Regions from separate parts of the Streptomyces sp. NPDC048291 genome, predicted to be linked through region 3. Evidence: riboswitches for the same ligand, from Rfam matches in the RefSeq annotation. Region 3 holds a riboswitch; each other region holds the start of a gene.
The links. A riboswitch is a leader RNA that binds a small molecule or an ion and turns the genes downstream of it on or off. The one in region 3 is predicted to bind cobalamin.
Positions count from the first base shown of each region.

Region 1: another riboswitch for cobalamin. It lies ahead of ACGF5O_RS31940 (CbtB-domain containing protein); the one in region 3 lies ahead of ACGF5O_RS03965 (cobalamin biosynthesis protein).
Region 2: another riboswitch for cobalamin. It lies ahead of ACGF5O_RS00960 (prenyltransferase/squalene oxidase repeat-containing protein); the one in region 3 lies ahead of ACGF5O_RS03965 (cobalamin biosynthesis protein).

Region 1 covers NZ_JBICZC010000012.1:291,707-297,686, reverse strand. The annotation lists gene pgm (phosphoglucomutase (alpha-D-glucose-1,6-bisphosphate-dependent)) at 1-1,620, opposite strand, end outside; gene ACGF5O_RS31945 (CbtA family protein) at 1,882-2,637, opposite strand; gene ACGF5O_RS31940 (CbtB-domain containing protein) at 2,660-2,881, opposite strand; cobalamin riboswitch at 2,918-3,059, opposite strand; gene ACGF5O_RS31935 (enoyl-CoA hydratase/isomerase family protein) at 3,127-4,182, opposite strand; gene ACGF5O_RS31930 (hypothetical protein) at 4,179-4,304, opposite strand; gene ACGF5O_RS31925 (NAD(P)-dependent alcohol dehydrogenase) at 4,364-5,449, opposite strand; gene ACGF5O_RS31920 (aldehyde dehydrogenase family protein) at 5,473-5,980, opposite strand, start outside.
Region 2 covers NZ_JBICZC010000001.1:225,022-231,001, forward strand. The annotation lists gene ACGF5O_RS00945 (ABC transporter ATP-binding protein) at 1-399, opposite strand, end outside; gene ACGF5O_RS00950 (energy-coupling factor transporter transmembrane component T) at 396-1,469, opposite strand; gene ACGF5O_RS00955 (SCO2322 family protein) at 1,813-2,439, opposite strand; gene ACGF5O_RS00960 (prenyltransferase/squalene oxidase repeat-containing protein) at 2,436-3,665, opposite strand; cobalamin riboswitch at 3,775-3,905, opposite strand; gene ACGF5O_RS00965 (phosphotransferase) at 3,960-4,625, shown strand; gene ACGF5O_RS00970 (antibiotic biosynthesis monooxygenase family protein) at 4,622-4,996, opposite strand; gene ACGF5O_RS00975 (hypothetical protein) at 5,084-5,980, opposite strand, start outside.
Region 3 covers NZ_JBICZC010000001.1:901,854-907,833, forward strand. The annotation lists gene cobN (cobaltochelatase subunit CobN) at 1-512, opposite strand, end outside; gene ACGF5O_RS03960 (cobyric acid synthase) at 509-2,020, opposite strand; gene ACGF5O_RS03965 (cobalamin biosynthesis protein) at 2,017-2,967, opposite strand; cobalamin riboswitch at 3,080-3,221, opposite strand; gene ACGF5O_RS03970 (hypothetical protein) at 3,408-3,635, opposite strand; gene ACGF5O_RS03975 (anion permease) at 3,654-4,898, opposite strand; gene ACGF5O_RS03980 (lysozyme) at 5,073-5,852, opposite strand.

The DNA.
Region 1 (5,980 bases), on a different contig from region 3:
CACGACCGCCTTGGCCTCCTCCTGCACCCGGGCCAGGTGGCCGGCGCCCAGGAAGGACTCGGCGTAGATCTTGTAGACGTCCTCGGTGCCGGAGGGGCGGGCCGCGAACCAGGCGTTCTCCGTGCTCACCTTGATGCCGCCGATCGCGGCGCCGTTGCCCGGCGCCTCCGTGAGGACGGCGGTCACCGGGTCGCCCGCCAGGGTCTCGGCGGTGACCTGGGCCGGGGAGAGCTTGCCGAGGAGGGCCTTCTCCTCGCGGGTGGCGGGGGCGTCGATGCGGGCGTAGGCGGGTTCGCCGAAGCGGGCGGTGAGGCCGGCGTAGTGCTCGGACGGGGTCCTGTCCGTCACGGCCGTGATCTCGGAGGCCAGCAGGGCGAGCAGGATGCCGTCCTTGTCGGTGGTCCAGACGGAGCCGTCGCGGCGCAGGAAGGAGGCGCCGGCCGACTCCTCGCCGCCGAACCCGATGGCGCCGCTGACCAGTCCGTCCACGAACCACTTGAACCCGACCGGCACCTCGACGAGTTGGCGGCCGAGGTCGGCGGCGACCCGGTCGATCATCGAGGAGGAGACGAGGGTCTTGCCGATGCCGGCGCCCGCCGCCCACTGCCCGCGGTGGCGGTAGAGGTAGGAGATGGCGACGGCGAGGTAGTGGTTGGGGTTCATCAGGCCGGCGTCGCGGGTGACGATGCCGTGCCGGTCGGCGTCGGCGTCGTTGCCGGTGGCGACGCGGAACTCGTCGCGCTTCTCGATGAGCGAGGCCATCGCGTACGGCGACGAGCAGTCCATGCGGATCTTGCCGTCCCAGTCCAGCGTCATGAACCGCCAGGTGGGGTCGGTGTACGGGTTGACCACGGTGAGGTCGAGGCTGTGCCGTTCGGCGATCCGCCCCCAGTAGGCGACGGACGCGCCGCCGAGCGGGTCGGCGCCGATGCGGAGCCCGGAGGCCCGGACCGCGTCGAGGTCGAGGACGCTGGGCAGGTCGTCGACGTAGACGCCCATGAAGTCGTACCGGCCGGTGGTGGGCGCGGCGAGCGCCCGCTCGTACGGGATCCGCTGTACGTCCTTCATCCCGCCCGCGATGATCTGGTTGGCGCGGTCCTGGATCCAGGAGGTGGCGTCGGAGGCGGCGGGGCCGCCGCTGGGCGGGTTGTACTTGAAGCCGCCGTCGGCGGGCGGGTTGTGCGAGGGGGTGACGACGACGCCGTCCGCGAGGCCGGTGGTACGGCCCCGGTTGTGGGTGAGGATGGCGTGCGAGACGGCGGGGGTGGGAGTGTAGCCGTCGGCGCTGTCGACGAGGACGGTCACGCCGTTGGCGGCGAACACCTCAAGGGCGGTGACCTTGGCCGGCTCGGACAGGGCGTGGGTGTCGGCGCCCAGGAAGAGCGGGCCGTCGGTGCCCTGGCCGCTCCGGTACTCGCAGATGGCCTGGCTGGTCGCGGCGATGTGGTCCTCGTTGAACGCGGTCGTCAGCGACGATCCGCGGTGTCCCGAGGTGCCGAACGCCACCCGCTGGCCGGGGTCGGACGGGTCGGGGTGCAGCGCGTAGTAGGCCGTGACCAGCCGGGCCACGTCGACGAGGTCCTCCGGAGCCGCCGGCCGGCCCGCTCGCTCATGCGGCATGAGTCCACTTCCTCCGCAGTCGTTGATCGATCGCTCGCCGCCCATCTTTCCTTGTCAGCGGCCCCGAGCGCGAGTGCGGCACCGGCCGCGCGCCGAAGACACGGCGGGTTCACGGCGGGTTCACAGCAGACGTACCGCGGCGGGCGTGCGCCGTTCGCGAAGGTCCGCCGGCCGGCCGGGGCGGAGTCGAGGGAAACGCGAGAGGGCCCCCGGACGGATCCGGTGGGCCCTCTCGTGTCGTTCGGTGTGGCGTGGTGCCGGTCAGTGCGGTGCGGGCACCGTGCGCGCGGCGGTCGGTGCCTTCGCCGGCTTCGGGTTGAGGACGCGCTCGGCCAACTCGCCGAACAGCAGGCCGAATCCGACCCACAGCACCATCTGGATGGCGAGCGCCGAGAGCCGGAACCGCCACAGCAGGGTGGCCGGGAAGTCCGCGGGCACCTCGTTGACGACCGGCAGGAACTGGTAGGCGAGCCCGATGACGACGGCGAACGCGGCCACCGCGAGGACGGCGGCCCACCAGGTGCCCAGCCGCGGCTGGAGCCGCTTGCCGAGGATGGTGGCGGCGACCGCGAGGAGCACGCTGAGCAGCATCATCAGGAAGTAGAGCGTGGTCCGCTTGCCGATGGTGTCCGGGTCGCCCACCGACGGCGGGTTGGCCGGGTACTTCAGGAACGGCACCACGTAGACGGCGACCAGGGCGCAGCCGGACAGCAGCAGTGCCGTCGCCCGTGGCGAGAAGCGGCCGACGCGGCCGAGGGCGAAGCAGTAGGCGAGGGCGGCGATGCCGCCGAAGGCGACCCCGTAGACGAGGACGCCGGTGGCGAGGCCGGCGGTGGACTGCAGGGAGCGGGAGACGACCTCCATCTCGTGCTCGTGCGAGTGGGCGTCCTCGAAGCTGATCGCCTTGTCGACGTTCGGCTCGCCGAGGAGGTAGGCGACGACCAGGGCGAGCAGGCCGGCGGCCAGGCCGGCGAGCATGCCCCGCACCAGGAGGTTCCGGACCGTTGCGGAGTTCATGGGTGGTACGGCGTCCCTCGGGTCAGTGGCAGGGGAAGCCGAGCAGGTGGCGGGCGTCGTGCACCCACTCGTGGACGTCCGTGCCGCTGAACACGGAGGTGGCGCCCTGTTCGGCGCCGACGAAGTAGAGCAGGACCAGCATCAGGATGCCGAAGAAGACCGCCCAGGGAGCTATCGCGGACAGCGGCAGCTTGGCGGGCACGGCGGGGGTGTTGGCTGTCGGCGGAGCGACGGTCTGCGCCATGGCAGGACCTCCTCTGGGAGTTCGCGTCCCATCTCGGTGGTGCACAGGACGACGGCCACGGGTCTGACTCACGAGCAGCTGTGGGGCTCTCGCATACAGTGGCGCGACCGTTCCGGATTCCCACCGGGTTCCGTCTCGCCGTCGTCGATATCGGACAGACCGTACCGCGTGTCAGGAGCACGGCCAAGACCGCGTCACCAGGCGTGATCTTCGTCTCGCGCCTGGTGGGCGGCGGGTGGGGCGGGTCAGACGGGTGGGGCGAGGCCGAGTTCGCGTGCGCCGAGCGGGGCGAAGAAGCGGTCGACGTCGGCGTCGGTGACCTCGGCGAGGGTGGCCGGGGACCAGTGCGGGGTGCGGTCCTTGTCGACGACCTGGGCGCGGATGCCCTCCACCAGGTCATGGGTCGTCAGGGTCGCGCAGGAGACCCGGTACTCCTGGTCCAGGACCCGTTCCAGGGAGCCGAGTTCGCGGGCCCGGCGGAGCGCCGCGAGCGTGACCTTCAGGGCGGTGGGTGACCTGGTGAGCAGGGTGTCCGCGGTCTCCTTCGCGGCCGGGTCGCCGTGCGCGAGCAGCCGCCGGACGATCTCCTCGGCGGTGCCGGCCGCGTAGCAGGCGTCGATCCACTCCCGGTGCCCGGCCAACTCCCCCTCGGGCGCCTGCCGTACCCGCCGGGCGAGCGCCTCGGGTACCGGCAGGCCGGCGAGGTCGGCGACGAACGCGGGGACCGAGCCGGCCGGCAGGTACTGGTCGGCGAGTCCGCAGAGCACGGCGTCGGCGGCGCCGATCGACGCGCCGGTCAGGGCGAGATGGGTGCCGAGTTCGCCGGGCGCGCGGCTCAGCAGATACGTGCCGCCGACGTCGGGGACGAAGCCGATCCCGGTCTCCGGCATGGCGATCCGCGACCGCTCGGTGGCGATCCGGACGCTGCCGTGCGCCGAGACACCGACGCCGCCGCCCATCACGATGCCGTCCATGAGCGCGACGTACGGCTTCGGGTACCGGGCGATGCGGGCGTTGAGCCGGTACTCGTCCCGCCAGAACGCGGCTGCCGCCGACCCGTCGCCGTCCCGGGCGTCGTCGTGGACGGCGCGGATGTCCCCGCCCGCGCACAGGCCGCGCTCCCCCGCACCGGTGATGACGACGGTCCGCACGGCGGGGTCGTGCTCCCACTCCGTGAGCGCCTCGTCGATGCGGCGCACCATGGCGTGCGAGAGCGCGTTGATGGCCTTCGGCCGGTTGAGCGTGATGTGCCCGGCCCGTCCGTCGACGTGCAGCAGGACGTGTTCCTGGGCGCCGGTCATCCGGCCACCTCCGCCGGGCCGCGGGCCGCGATGAGGCACATGATCTCGTCGGTTCCTTCCGGGAGCGGGTGGACGCGTGGGTCGGGGACGATCTTCTCGCGTCCGTCGCGTCCACGGCTCACCGACCCGTCGGCCTGTCGACCCGTCGTAGGGCGTCCCGGGCCTCGGTCGCGGCGGCGGGTCAGAAGGTCAGCACCGGTTTGACCACGTCCTCCTTCATCCGTGCGACCGCTTCGTCGATCGCCGTGAACGGGAAGGCGGTGACGAGCCGTTCGGCGGGGAAGCGGCCCGCTGCCCGCCAGTCCAGGAGGAGGGGGACGAAGTCCTGCGGGTTCGCGTCGCCCTCGATGCTGCCGCGGATCGTCTTGCCGCCGCCGATGAGGTCCAGCGTGTCGACGCCGAGGTCCGCCGCGCCGAGGCCGACGACGACCAGGGAACCCAGGGGTGCCAGGGCGCGGGCGGCGGCGCGGATCACCGGGGCCGCTCCGGTGGTGTCGAAGGCGTGCGAGGCGCCGCCCGCGGTGAGGTCCCTGATGTGCTCGACGAGATCCGGGCTCGCGCCGTCGAGCGTGTGGGTGGCGCCCAGTTCCGCGGCGAGGCGGCGCCGGCGCTCCACCAGGTCCACGGCGACGACGGTGCCGGTGCCGAGGGCGGCGGCGGCCATCACCGCCGCCAGGCCGACCCCGCCGGCCCCGAACACGACCAGGCTGGAGTCCGGTTCGGGCCGCAGCACGTTGACCACCGATCCGGCGCCCGTCTGGAAGCCGCAGCCCATGGGCGCGGCGGTCACGAGGTCGGTGTCCGCCGGGACCACGACGACGTTCTCGCGGGTGGCGACGGCGTGCCGGGCGAAGCTGGACTGGCCGAAGAAGGAGGACCAGACAGGGTCCTCCCCCCGGGTGAGCGTCGCGCTGCCGTCCGGGCGGCGGCCCGCGTTGTTCAGGGCGGCGAACCGCTCGCAGTACGCCCGCCGTCCGGCCCGGCAACGAGCGCACGTGCCGCAGCTGTTGTAGCTGAGGACGACCCGGTCGCCGGGCCGCACGCCGGTGACGTCGGCGCCGGCCGCCTCCACCACGCCGGCGCCCTCGTGGCCGTACACGGCGGGTACGCCCTGCGGCAGCGCGGCCTTGGTGACCAGGTCGGTGTGGCAGATGCCGGAGGCGGTGAGGCGGACCAGGATCTCGTCGGGGCGCGGGTCGGCGATGTCCACGTCCTCGATGGTGAAGCCGGTGCCGGGGCCGTACGAGACGGCGGCCTGGGTGCGCATGGTGTCCTCCGGGTCGCGGCGGTTCAGGCGCCGGCGGCGCGGTCGCGGATGTCGGTGAGGGTGGCGGCGACGAAGCCGCGCAGGGCCGCCGCCTCGGTCTCGCCCGCCGGGGGCAGGAGGTTCTGGGCGAGGCCGGTGGGTGCCGTGCTGGCGGCGACGGTCCGGCGGTGACTGAACGTCAGGAAGCCGGTCCGCCCGTGGTAGGCGCCCATGCCGCTGCGCCCGATGCCGCCGGACGGCGCGCCCGGCACGCCCCAGTGGACGGCGAGGTCGTTGCGGGAGACGCCGCCCGAGGCGGTGCGCCGGACGAACTCCCGGAACTCCGGTCCGTCGGAGCCGAAGAAGTAGGCGGCCAGCGGGCTCGGGCGGGTGTTGACGTAGGTGATGACCTCGTCGAGGTCGTCGTACGGGTACACCACCAGCACCGGGCCGAAGATCTCCTCCGACGTGATCGCCATGTCCTCGGTGACGTCCAGCAGCACGGTGGGCGCGATACGGCGTCCCTTGCGGCTCGGGAGCCGGTCGGCCTCC
Region 2 (5,980 bases), 680 kb from region 3:
CTCGGCGAGCCCCAGCAGATCGAGGGTCTCCTCCACCCGGCGCCGCATCACGGCCGGGGCGATCCCCAACGACTCCATCCCGTAGGCGAGTTCGTCCTCCACCGTGTCGGTCACGAAGTGGGCGAGCGGATCCTGCCCCACCGTGCCCACCACGTCGGCGAGTTCACGCGGCCGGTGGGTACGGGTGTCCCGGCCGGCGACCGTCACCCGCCCGCGCAGGGTGCCGCCGGTGAAGTGCGGCACCAGCCCGCTCACGGAGTTCAGCACCGTCGACTTCCCGGTCCCGGACGGGCCCACCAGCAGGACGAGTTCACCCTCCGGCACCTCGAAGTCGACGCCCTGGACGGCGGGCCGGGCCGCGCCCTCGTACGTCACCGAGACGTTCTCGAAGCGGATCACGACGGCTCCTTCGGCGCGACGAGGGCGGGCAGCAGACCGAGCAGCACGGCGGCCCCGGGCCACAGCGGAAGGGTGGGGGCGACCAGCGGTACGACCCCTGGTTGCAGGGCCGCCGGGTCGCGGACGGACGCCAGGGTGAGCAGGGCGGCGACGGCGGCGCCCGCGCCGGACACCAGCCAGGCGCGCGCGTCCCACGGGTCGGGCCGGTACCGGGTGCGCGGCGAACGCCGGCCGCCGAGCCGCAGCCCCGCCAGCGCGGCGGCCACCCCGGCCAGCAGGACGGGCAGCCCGTAGCCGCCCCCCTCGGTGCTGAGCAGCCCGTACAGCCCCGCGCAGACGCCGAGCAGACCGCCGAGGGTGAGCCCGGCCGTCGTACGGCGCACCCGGTCCGGGACGTCGGCGCTGCGGCCGTACCCGCGCGCGTCCATCGCGGCGGCGAGAGCGACCGAACGCTCCAGCGCGCCCTCCAGCACCGGGAGCCCCACCTGCATCAGACCGCGCACACCGGAGTCCGGTCGGCCGCGCAACCGCCGGGCGGCCCGCAGCCGCTGCACGTCGGCGACCAGGTGCGGCGCGAAGGTGAGCGCGACGACGACGGCCACGCCGAGCTCGTACAGGGCGCCGGGCAGGGACTTGAGCAGCCGGGCCGGGCTCGCGAGTGCGTTCGCGGCACCGACGCAGATGAGGAGCGTGGCGATCCGGAGCCCGTCGTACAGGGCGAAGACGAGTGCCTCGGCGGTGACCCGGCCACCGAGGCGGATGCCCTGGGCCCAGTGCGGCAGCGGGACTTCGGGGAGGGTGACGAGGGTGTGCGCACCGGGGACGGGGGACCCGAGAAGCACGGTGAACGCGAGGCGCAGCAGCAGAACGGCGAGGCCGAGCCTGACGAACGCGGCGTACGAACGCGACCAGGGCGCGGTCCGGCTGCGGCACACGGCCACGACGTACCCGGTGACCGCGACGAGCAGGCCCAGCATCAGCGGATTGGTGGTCCGCGACGCGGCGACCCCCAGCGACAGCGACCAGAGCCACCAGGCACCGGGGTGCACGGCGCGGGAGCGCGGGGGCAGGACAGCTCGCCCGCGCCTGCAGAGTACCGCCTGCGCCCACCCTCCCCCACTCTCGGCTTCGCTTGAGCGGGGGGACCCCCATCGCCCCGGCGGCACGACCGCCCGCAGCCTGAGCAGGTGACCGCAACGCCCCGCAAGGGGCGCGGGGAACCGCGCACCCAGCCCCCACCGGCCCGCGGCGGTGCGACTGCCCGCGGCTGGGACGCGCCCCTTCAGAGGCGCGGGGAACTGCGCGAGCAACCCCCACCGGCCCGCGGCGGTGCGACTGTCCGTGGCTGGGGCGTGCCCCTTCAGGGGCGCGGGGAACTGCGCGAGGAGCCGCCACTCGCCCGCACTGTGGTGGTCACGCATGTCTGCGCCGCCGGGTCTGCCAGACGGCGCCCGCGGCCACCAGGACGACCACCCCCGCGCCGGCCGCCAGGTCGAGGGACGGGCCGCCGGTCGACGGGGAACTCCCGGCCCCCGCCGCGACCTTCTCCCCGCACCCGCGTGCCGGATACCCCCCGATCGCACACAACAACGCGTTCGTGTCGTACCGCAGCGGCTTCGCCACCGTCGCCAGCGCCTCCGCCGTCGTCGCGTCCTCGGACACCACCGCGCACGCCGTCCGCCGCGCGGGCGGCCGTTCACCCGAGGGCGCGTCCGCCGTCGTGCCGAAGTCGACGACCAGGCCCACCCGTTTGCGGCCCCCGGCGGCGGGCGTGTCCGCGCAGATCGTCGCGAAGTCCGCCGTGCCGCGCGGGCGCGACGCGTCCGCGGAGTCCTCGCTCACCGCGAAGCGGAAGCCCTCGACCGAACCGTCGGCGGGCCGCGCGGTCGACGGCCCCTGCGTCGCGTACGTCCAGCGCGCGCCGTCTCGCTCCCAGAAGGACCAGTACCGGTAGCCGGTGGCCACCGCAGGCCCGGCGGCCGTCGCGCACAGCGTCAGCGCGGCCAGGAGCAGCGGCACCGCACGGCGGACCGCGGTCACGGCTGCTGCTGCTTGCGACGGCCGCTGAACAGGAAGCCGATGCCGATCCCGGCGACGAGCCCGGTGCCGACGATCCACCACACGCTGTTGCCCGACTTCTTCGCCTGGCTGTGCTTCTCGGCCTGCTTCTCGGCGGCGGCCCGCGGTGCCGGTCCCGTCGCGTTCAGCGCCGTCACCAGGTTCGTGCCGCCGAAGTCGCGCGGGTCCGCGCCCATCGCGTGTGCGGCGAGGATCAGTTCGGCGTAGGCCGCGGGCCCGCTCTGCTCCGCCCACGGCACGGCGTGCGCCGCCAGCCAGGCGTACGGCTTCCGGGCCTGCTCGGTCCAGCCCTGCGCGGCGAGGGCGACGACCGCGTCGGCGGTGTTGCCGTAGTCCGGCTGCGGCGTGGCGCCGGGGAGCGCGGAGACGAGGTGGCCGGCCTTGGCCATGGCGTCCGCCAGGTACGCGGCGCCGTTGCGGGCCACGTCCTCCCGGGTGAGGGCCTTGCCGGAACCGGCTCCGGCGCAGGCGGGGGCCTTCGCCGGGGTCTTCCCGGCCGTCGTCACGAAGCCCTTGCCGAGGGCTCCGAGCACCCCGGCCGCGGTCGCGTCCGCGTTGGCGGCCAGCTTCCCCTGCTTGTCCGGCTGGTAGGCGAGGGCACCGCCGCCGTCCTGGCCGCACGGGAGGGACCACTTGGCGAGGAGGTCGTACGGCGACCTGTCCGCGCTCTCGCCGGTCGCCGCGAGCGCGCCGACGACCACGCCGGTGGAGTTGGTGTCGCTGGGCGAGCCCGGGGTGTAGCCCCAGCCGCTGTCCTTGTTCTGCTGGGCCTTCAGCCAGGTCACGGCCCTGTCCGCGGCGGCGTCGTGCCCGCCGGCCGCCTTCAGCGCCTGTACGGCGGCGGCCGTGCTGTTCGTGTCGACGGCCACCTTGGCGTCACAGGCCGCCGTCGGCTCGGCGCGGAACGCGGCGAACGCGCCGTTCGCGCACTGCTGCCCGGCCAGCCAGTCCACCGCCTTCACGGCCGGGGTCACCCCCACCGCGCGCTGGGCCAGCAGGGCGAGGGACTGGCGCCAGACGCCGTCGAACTTCGGGTCCGAGCTGCCGTACAGCCCCGACGGGAGCACCGCCGACGCGGACGGCGACGGGGAGGTGGTGCCGGCGGCCAGTGCGGTCGTCGCGGGTGTGGCGGTACCGATGACGGCGGTGGCGGCCAGCACCCCGGCGGTGCGGCGGAGGACGGTCATGGTCGGCGGGTGCCTCTCCCTGCGGGGGAGCCGGGCAGCACGGGACACCCCGGCGGCTCGGCTCCGTAAACCTCGACGGTGCCGTGCGACGACGGGTGCCGGCGCACATGAGCCGATCAACGTCCCGGGCGCGGCGGTCCGGCTTGCCGCACGAGTGCGGCTCACGGTTGCGGGTCAGCGCCGGAATTGCACCGGCTTCCCCCCGTACGGGTGATGACGACCCGGCTACCTTACCGGCCGCCGACGGGAAGCTGAGAGGGGGCTGTGCGGAGACCGTCTCGTTATGGTCATGCCATGACGGGGAGACTGCTCGGTTCGGGGCGTTCGGCCGACGTGTACGAGCTCGACGAGGCATGGGTGCTGCGCCGGGACCGGGACGGCCGGGGGGACGCGGTCGCCGAGGGCGCGGTGATGACGTACGTACGGGAGCACGGGTACCCGGCGCCCCGGGTGCGGCCGACCGGGTCCCGTACCGAACTGGTCATGGAGCGGCTGTCCGGGCCGACCATGCTGGCGGCGCTGCTGGCGGGGGAGACGGGCCCGGCGGAGGGCGGTGCGCTGCTCGCCTCGCTGCTGCGGCGGCTGCACGCCCTGCCAGGCCGGGACCCGGACGCACCCGGCGCCCGGGTCCTCCACCTCGACCTGCATCCGGACAACGTGATACTCACCGCCGACGGCCCCCGGGTCATCGACTGGACCAACGCCGAGGACGGGCCGCCCGGACTCGACTGGGGCATGTCCGCGGTGATCCTCGCCCAGGTAACCCTGGGCGCGTACCCGTTGGCCCACGGCCTGCTGACCGCCCTGCTCGCCGACCCGGGCGGTCCGGCCGGGGCGGGCCTGACCGAGGAGGGGCTGGCGGAGGCCCTGCGCCGGCGGGCGGCCGATCCGGCGATGAGCCGGGCGGAGGTCGAAGTGCTCGGGGAGGCGGGGCGGTTGATACGGGCGGTCGCCTTCTAGCGCGCCGCGTCCGCGGACGACCCCCGCGTGAAACCGTGGCTCCGCTCCACCTTCGCCACGTGCAGGGTGTAGCTCTCGTACCACTCGGCCCGCCCGCGCTTCTGTGCCTCGCGGTGCTCGGCATCGGTCCGCCACTGCGCGAGCGCGTCGGCGTCGCGGAAGTACCCGACGGTGATGCCCAGCCCGCCGGGGGTCTGCGCGTAGTCCATCCCCAGGTACCCGGGGACGTCCTTCACCAGGTCCTCCATGCGGGCGTTGGTCTCCGCGTAGCCGCTCTGGTCCGCGGTGCGCACCGTGCTGAAGACGGCCACGTAGTAAGGGGGTTCAAAGGCCTCGACGGGCGCGACAGGCGCTTCCTGGTGATTGCTCATGGCGGCACCGTAGGGCGGGACGCGCCCGGCGATCCAGCGCCTTTCCCGAACGGGAGGACCACGGGATCGAACTCTTGACCAAAACCCCTAGGCCGCGTTCGCCGCGTTCGCGAGCGGGGCGATGCCCGCCGACAGGTGGCGGGCCATCCGGCGCAGCGCGTCGTCGCAGTCGGCCGGGGTCTCGCCGACCGCCACCCACAGGGCCAGCCGGTCGGCGGCGGTGGCGTGCGGGCCGGCGGTGACGTGGCTGCCGGTGTGCCGGGTGAGGAGCATCCGGTCGGCGCCGGGTTCGCGGGCCGCGTCGGGGGAGAGGTCCAGGTGGTCGAGGCGGCCGGTGGCGGCGGGGTAGGCGAACTGGACCGCGGCCGTCCGCTGCCGGGTGGGCGTCGTGTCGGCGGCCTCGCCGGTGGCCAGGGCGGCGGCGGCCCGGGCGAGGTCGACGCCGGTGGCCCGCCTGACGAGGAGCGGGATCAGGTCGCCCGGGAGATGCGGGGCGACGTCGGTGACCCGGGGGCCGCGGTCGGTGAGGGCGAGGCCGATGTGCAGGACACCCCGGTCGACGCCGAGGGCGCGCACGGTGCGGTCGACGGCCAGGCGCAGGAAGCGGTTGTGCAGCAGGCCGTCGTGGGCGTGCACGGTGTGCCGCAGCGGCTGCCGGGCGGGCGCCGGACCCAGGGTCGTACGGGTGATGGCGGCGATCCGGATCTCGCCGTCCAGGACGACCGTCTCGGCCGAGACACGGGGCGGGACGCCGGGCGCGCGGGGTGCGCCGGGGTCGGCGGGGTCGCCGACGGGAACGGCACGGCCGGCCAGCAGCGCACGCAGGGCGGGCGGGTCGGTACAGGCTGCGACCACGGCGAGGGAGGGGCCGGGCAGCCCCAACTGCCCGGCGATCCTCGCGGCGGCGACCGCGTACTCGCCCGAGTAGGTCAGCACGCCGCGGACCCGGTGCCGGGCCGCGAACCGAACCACCGCCGACGCCGT
Region 3 (5,980 bases):
AAGCCGGTGTTGCCGCTCAGTTCGTGGGCCCGGTAGAAGAGCACTCCGACGGTCGGCCGGCCGCTCTCCCGGGTACGCGCGCCGTGCACGCCGTACTCCGGCATCTTCCCCGGCTCGACGAACCCCTCGCCGGTGAGCAGCACGGTGTCGGAGAGGAACCGGGCCAGCTCGGTGAGGTTGGCGGGGCCGCCCTCGACGAGGTACCTGAGGGCCTCGGCGACCACACCCGCCGGCACCGACGACTCCGCCATCAGCTCGGCGTCCGGCACCGCCTCGCCGCCGAGCAGCACGGTCGGGATCCCGGCGGCCTTCAGCGCGGCGAGCCCGTCCTCCCAGGCCCGCTTGCCGCCGAGCAGCCGTACGACGGCGATGTCCGCGCCCGCGATCAGCGCGGGCAGCTCCTCCGCGACGTCGACGCGCGTCGGATTGCCGATCCGGTAGTCGGCACCGGAGGCGGCCCGGGCCGCCAGCAGATCGGTGTCGGCGGTCGACAACAACAGCACAGTGCTCATGCGGGCGCTCCCGGTGGAATGAAAGGCAGTCCTTGCGGCGCGCCCGACTCGATGAGCCGCCAGAGCGCGTCCGTGTCCGCGTGTTGTTCGATCAGGTCGCCGAGCCGGTCGAGCTGCTCCTCGCGCAGCGCGGCGAACGAGGTGTCGGGGGCCGGCACGAACCGGCGGCCCGCGGCGGCCGCCACCTCGCGCAGGAAGGCCCGGCGGAAACCGTCCGACTCCAGCGAGCCGTGCCAGTGCGTGCCCCAGGTCTGCCCGACCCGGCAGCCGTCCAGGAAGGGTTCGCCTCCGGTGACTTCGGCGACCCCGTGATGGATCTCGTACCCCTCGGCCCGCTCGCCGAGTGCCGTCCCCTCCGGCCGGGTGAGGATCTTCTCGGGGGCGAACCGCACCCTCAGAGGCAGCACCCCGAGACCCTCCACCCGCCCCCGCCGGCTCTCGACCTCGTCCTCGATGTGCTCCCCGAGGATCTGGAAGCCGCCGCAGACGCCGAGCACGGGCCGCCCTTCGGCAGCGCGCCTGCGGAGCGCCTCCGCGAGCCCCCGCTCGTGCAGCCACTCCAGGGCGCGGACCGTGCCCCGGGTGCCGGGGACGATGACGAGGTCGGCGTCGGCCAGCTCCTCCGGCCGGTCCACGAACCGCACCACGACGCCCGGTTCGGCGGCCAGCGCGTCCACGTCCGTGAAGTTGGACATCAGGGGGATCGCACAGACGGCGACCCGCAGCACGTCATCGCCCACGGGCGGGGCGGTGTTCGACTCGCGCACGGTCCCGCGCAGGGACACCCGCAGCCCGTCCTCCTCGTCGATCCCGAGGCCGTGCCGGAAGGGCAGGACGCCGTAGGTCTGCCGCCCGGTGAGCCCGTGGAGCATGTCGAGGCCCGGCTCCAGCAGGGAGACGTCCCCGCGGAACTTGTTGACGAGGAACCCGGCGACGAGGGTCTGGTCCTCCGGCGAGAGCAGCGCGACGGTCCCGAAGAAGGAGGCGAAGACACCGCCGCGGTCGATGTCCCCGACCACGAGCACGGGCAGCCCGGCGTTCCGGGCGATCCCCATGTTCACGATGTCGGTCCGGCGCAGGTTGATCTCCGCCGGACTGCCGGCCCCCTCACAGATCACCGCGTCATACGTGCCCCGCAACTCGGCGAGACAGTCGAGCACGGTCCCGAGCAGCTTCTGCTGCCGCCCGCCGTGGTAGCCACGCGCGCTCAGCTCGCCGACCGGCTTGCCGAGCAGCACGACCTGACTGCTCTGCTCGCCGCCGGGCTTGAGCAGCACGGGGTTCATCAGCGCGGTCGGCTCCACCCGGCAGGCCTGCGCCTGCATGGCCTGCGCCCGCCCGATCTCGGCTCCTTCGCGCGTGACGAAGGAGTTGAGCGACATGTTCTGCGCCTTGAACGGCGCGACCTTCACACCCTGCCGCACCAGCCACCGGCAGATACCGGCGGTGACGACACTCTTCCCGGCGTCGGAGGTGGTACCTGCGACGAGGAGGCCTCCGTTGTTCATGACGCCCTGCCCCGGAGCGATCCGCGCAGCAGCGCCCCGGCCGCGCCCACCCCCAACGCCAGCCACCCCACCCGCCGCGACAACCACACCGCCCGCTCGATGTCCGCGACTTCCACGGCCCGCCCCTCCCCGTTCAGCACCGGCCGGTGCTCGACCCGGCCCCCGTACGACAACGTCCCCCCGAGCCGCACCCCCAACGCCCCCGCGAACGACGCCTCCACGGGCCCGGCGTTGGGACTCGGATGCTTCACGGCATCGGCCCGCCAGGCCCGTACGGCCCCCCGCGGGTCGTCCCCGGCCGCCGCGGCCAGTACGGCGGTGAGCCGCGCCCCCGGCCAGCCGGCCACGTCGTCCAGCCGCGCGGAGGCCCACCCGTACCGCCGGTACCGGGCCGACCTGTGACCCACCATCGCGTCCAGGGTGTTGACGGCCCGGAACCCCACCAGCCCGGGGACGCCGGCCACGGCTCCCCACACCAGCGCGCCCACGACCGCGTCGCTCGTGTTCTCGGCGACGGACTCCACGACCGCCCGCGCGATCCCGTCGGCGTCCAGGGCCTGCGGATCCCGTCCGCACAGATGCGGCAGCCGGGCGCGGGCCGCCTCGACGTCGCCGGCCTCCAGGGCCCGCCCGATGCCACGGGCCTCGCGCGCGAGCGAAGTACCCCCGACCACGGCCCAGGTGGCAGCGGCGGTGAGAGCGACGGACGCGGCGGCGGACGGCCGTACGACCCGCTGGGCCACGGCGCCCAGCGCCACGGCGCCGCCGGCGCACACCGCGGTGTGCAGCGCGCCCCACCCGCGGTGGTCCCGCCACAGCACCCGCTCCACGGCTCCGGCCGCCCGTCCGAACACGGCGACCGGATGCCCTCGGCGAGGATCGCCGAGCAGCAGATCACCGAGTAGGCCGGCGGCGGCGCCGTACGCGAAGACGCGATCGGCACCCATCGGCTCAGCCGGCCGAGGGGTCGGCGACGGGGTCGGGGACGGGCCGGGTACTCGACCTCGATCGGCAGCCGCGCATGGCGTTATGTCCTCACTCAGGGTGTCCACGCCCTGGTTCGACGAGACCGGCGGTGGGAGTTCCTGGCTTCCGGGGGATTGCTACCCCGGTGACAGTGGCGGGACCGCGCCGGATTCACACCGGCTTCCTCCCTTGCCGCCGTACATGGCTCCGGAAGTCCACCACGCCCCCGGAAGACCCGTCAACTTGCCTTTGACCTGCGAGGGGAGTGTGTGGGAAGGCCCACACCGGTTGTCCGGCGGGGCCTGTGGGGCATGCGGAAGGCTCCTCTCCGTCCGGACGGAGAGGAGCCTTCGAGGCGCCGACGAGGCCCTTTGTGTCAGGCCCTCGTGTGTCAGGCCTGCTTGTGCCGGGCCCTCTTGTGTCAGGCCTTCGCCACGATCAGGTGGATGCCGTACGCCACGGCGGCCGCGCAGCCGGCGAAGCAGAGGTAGGCGGCGGTCACGGCCAGGGCCGCGGAGTCGCCCTGGGCGGTGGCGCGTTCGCGGGCGGAGAGGCCCTTGATGCCGAGGGTGAAGAGGGCCACCAGTCCCACGGTGGCCACGAGGCTGACGCCGAAGACGGAGCCGATGGCTGCCCAGTCGATGTTCATGTCGCTTCTTCCTCGGGGTCAGACGGTGGCGGCCGGGTCGGCCGCGGGAGCGGCCGGGGCGGGGGAGGGGATCGTGGCGGTGAGGTCCTCCGCGACCGTGGCCGTGCCCACGGGCGGCGGGGTCACGGCGGCGATCGCCGTGGTCACCACGCCGGCCGGCTCCGCGGCGGCGACGACGTTGCCGCTGTCCACGACCTCGCGGCGGGAGAGCTTCCAGATCGCGGCGCTGGAGGCCACGAGGAAGACGGCGACGACCGCCGTGCCCCAGTCGCCGAGGTCCGTCACGGACTCGGCCAGCGCGCCGACCAGCGCGGCGGCCGGGAGCGTGAGCACCCAGGCGACCATCATGCGGGTCGCGGTGGACCAGCGGACCGTCCCGCCCCTGCGGCCGAGGCCCGCGCCCATCACGGAACCGGAGACGACGTGCGTGGTGGAGAGCGAGAAGCCGAGGTGGGAGGAGGCCAGGATGGCGGTGGCCGCGCTGGTCTGGGCGGCGAAGCCCTGCTGTGGCTGGAGGTCGGTCAGGCCGGTGCCCATGGTGCGGATGATCCGCCAGCCGCCGATGTAGGTGCCGAGCGCGATGGCGAGGCCGGCGGAGAGGATGACCCAGGTGGGAGGGTTCGAGCCGGGAGCGATGGAACCGCCCGCGATCAGCGCGAGGGTGATGATGCCCATCGTCTTCTGCGCGTCGTTGGTGCCGTGCGCGAGCGAGACCAGGCCGGCGGAGGCGATCTGGCCGGCACGGTAGCCCTTGCGGGTGGCCTCGTCCTCGGCGTTCTTCGAGAGCCTGTAGGAGAGGCGCGTGGAGAGCGCCGCCGCGAGGCCCGCGACGACGGGGGCGGCGACCGCCGGCAGCAGGACCTTGGTGACGAGCACGTCGCCGTGGACCGCGCCGAAGCCGGCGGAGGCGACGGTGGCGCCGATCAGACCGCCCATGAGGGCGTGCGAGGAACTGGACGGCAGGCCCACCAGCCAGGTCACCAGGTTCCAGAGGATGGCGCCGACGAGGGCGGCGAAGATGACCTCGGGACGAATGCCGTTCTCGTCGACGAGACCCTTGGAGATCGTGTTGGCGACCTCCACCGACAGGAAGGCGCCCACCAGGTTGAGCGCGGCGGACATGGCCACCGCGATCTTGGGCTTGAGCGCACCGGTCGAGATGGTGGTGGCCATCGCGTTGGCGGTGTCGTGGAAACCGTTCGTGAAATCAAACGCGAGTGCGGTGATCACCACAATCGCGAGGATCAGCGAGAAGTTTTCCATTTACCCAGGCAATCTTTCGAGGTCATTGGCTGTTGGACCGTAGGCAACCTGGATGAACGGAAGGTGAACTGGGGCGGTCTTGGTGGTGTATGAGATCGATATCGGGGTGGGTGTGCGCGGAGTGGGGTGAGGCCGCCGTCCCGGTTCCGGCCCGGCGGCCCGGTCGCCGCTTGGCTACAGGCCCAGGGCGAACGCCTTCAGTCGGCCCGCCGACCCGTTGAAGAGATTCTGGTCACCCGGCAGGCTGCCGCTGTTGTCGTACTGCCAGAAGGTCCACGACGACCATCCGGCCGGCAGCGTCCCGGCGTCCGCCGAGCCGTGCCGGGCGATCCACAGCGCGTGGTCGGCGGCGAACGCGCCGCTGCCGCCGGTGCAGAGGTTCCACCAGTTCGTGGTCGTGTAGATCACCGGCCGCCGGCCCGTCTCCCGCTTCAGCTCGTCGCTGAAGGACCTGATCCACTGGACCATCCGGGAGGTGCTCAGTCCGTAGCACCTGTGCTTCTTGTCGTACGGGTTGTACTCGACGTCGAGCGCGGGCGGCAGCGTCCAGCCGTCCGCCGTCCAGGTGCCGCCGTGGCTCACGAAGTACGCGGCCTGCCGGGCGCCCGACGACTTGTCCGGCAGGGCGAAGTGGTACGCGCCCCGCCTGATCCCCGCCTGGCGTGAGCCGTTGTACTGCTGGTCGAAGTACGGGTTGCGGTAGGTGGTGGACTCGGTGGCCTTGATGTAGACGAACCTGGCGCCCTTCGTCCTGGCGCTCGGCCAGTCGACGTTCTTCTGGTGCGAGGAGACGTCGTGCCCCTTCGGCAGGCTCGCCGCGGACGCCGGTGTCCCGGTGAACGCGGTCGCGGTGCCCGCGAGGGCGAGCGCCGCCACGGCCGCCGCGAGGGCGCGGGCGTGGCGGCGGCGCCGGCGGTGGCGGTCGTGGGACGGCGGAATACGGTCACGGGCCATGTTTCCCCCCGGAATGGCGACGTGTACGAAAAATCGTCCAGAGATTATTGGAAGATCGGCGTATCCTCGGCGATCTTCGGCCAAGCCTGGAAATGGAACTCTTTGCGGTGGTTTGCGCTCTACAGGAT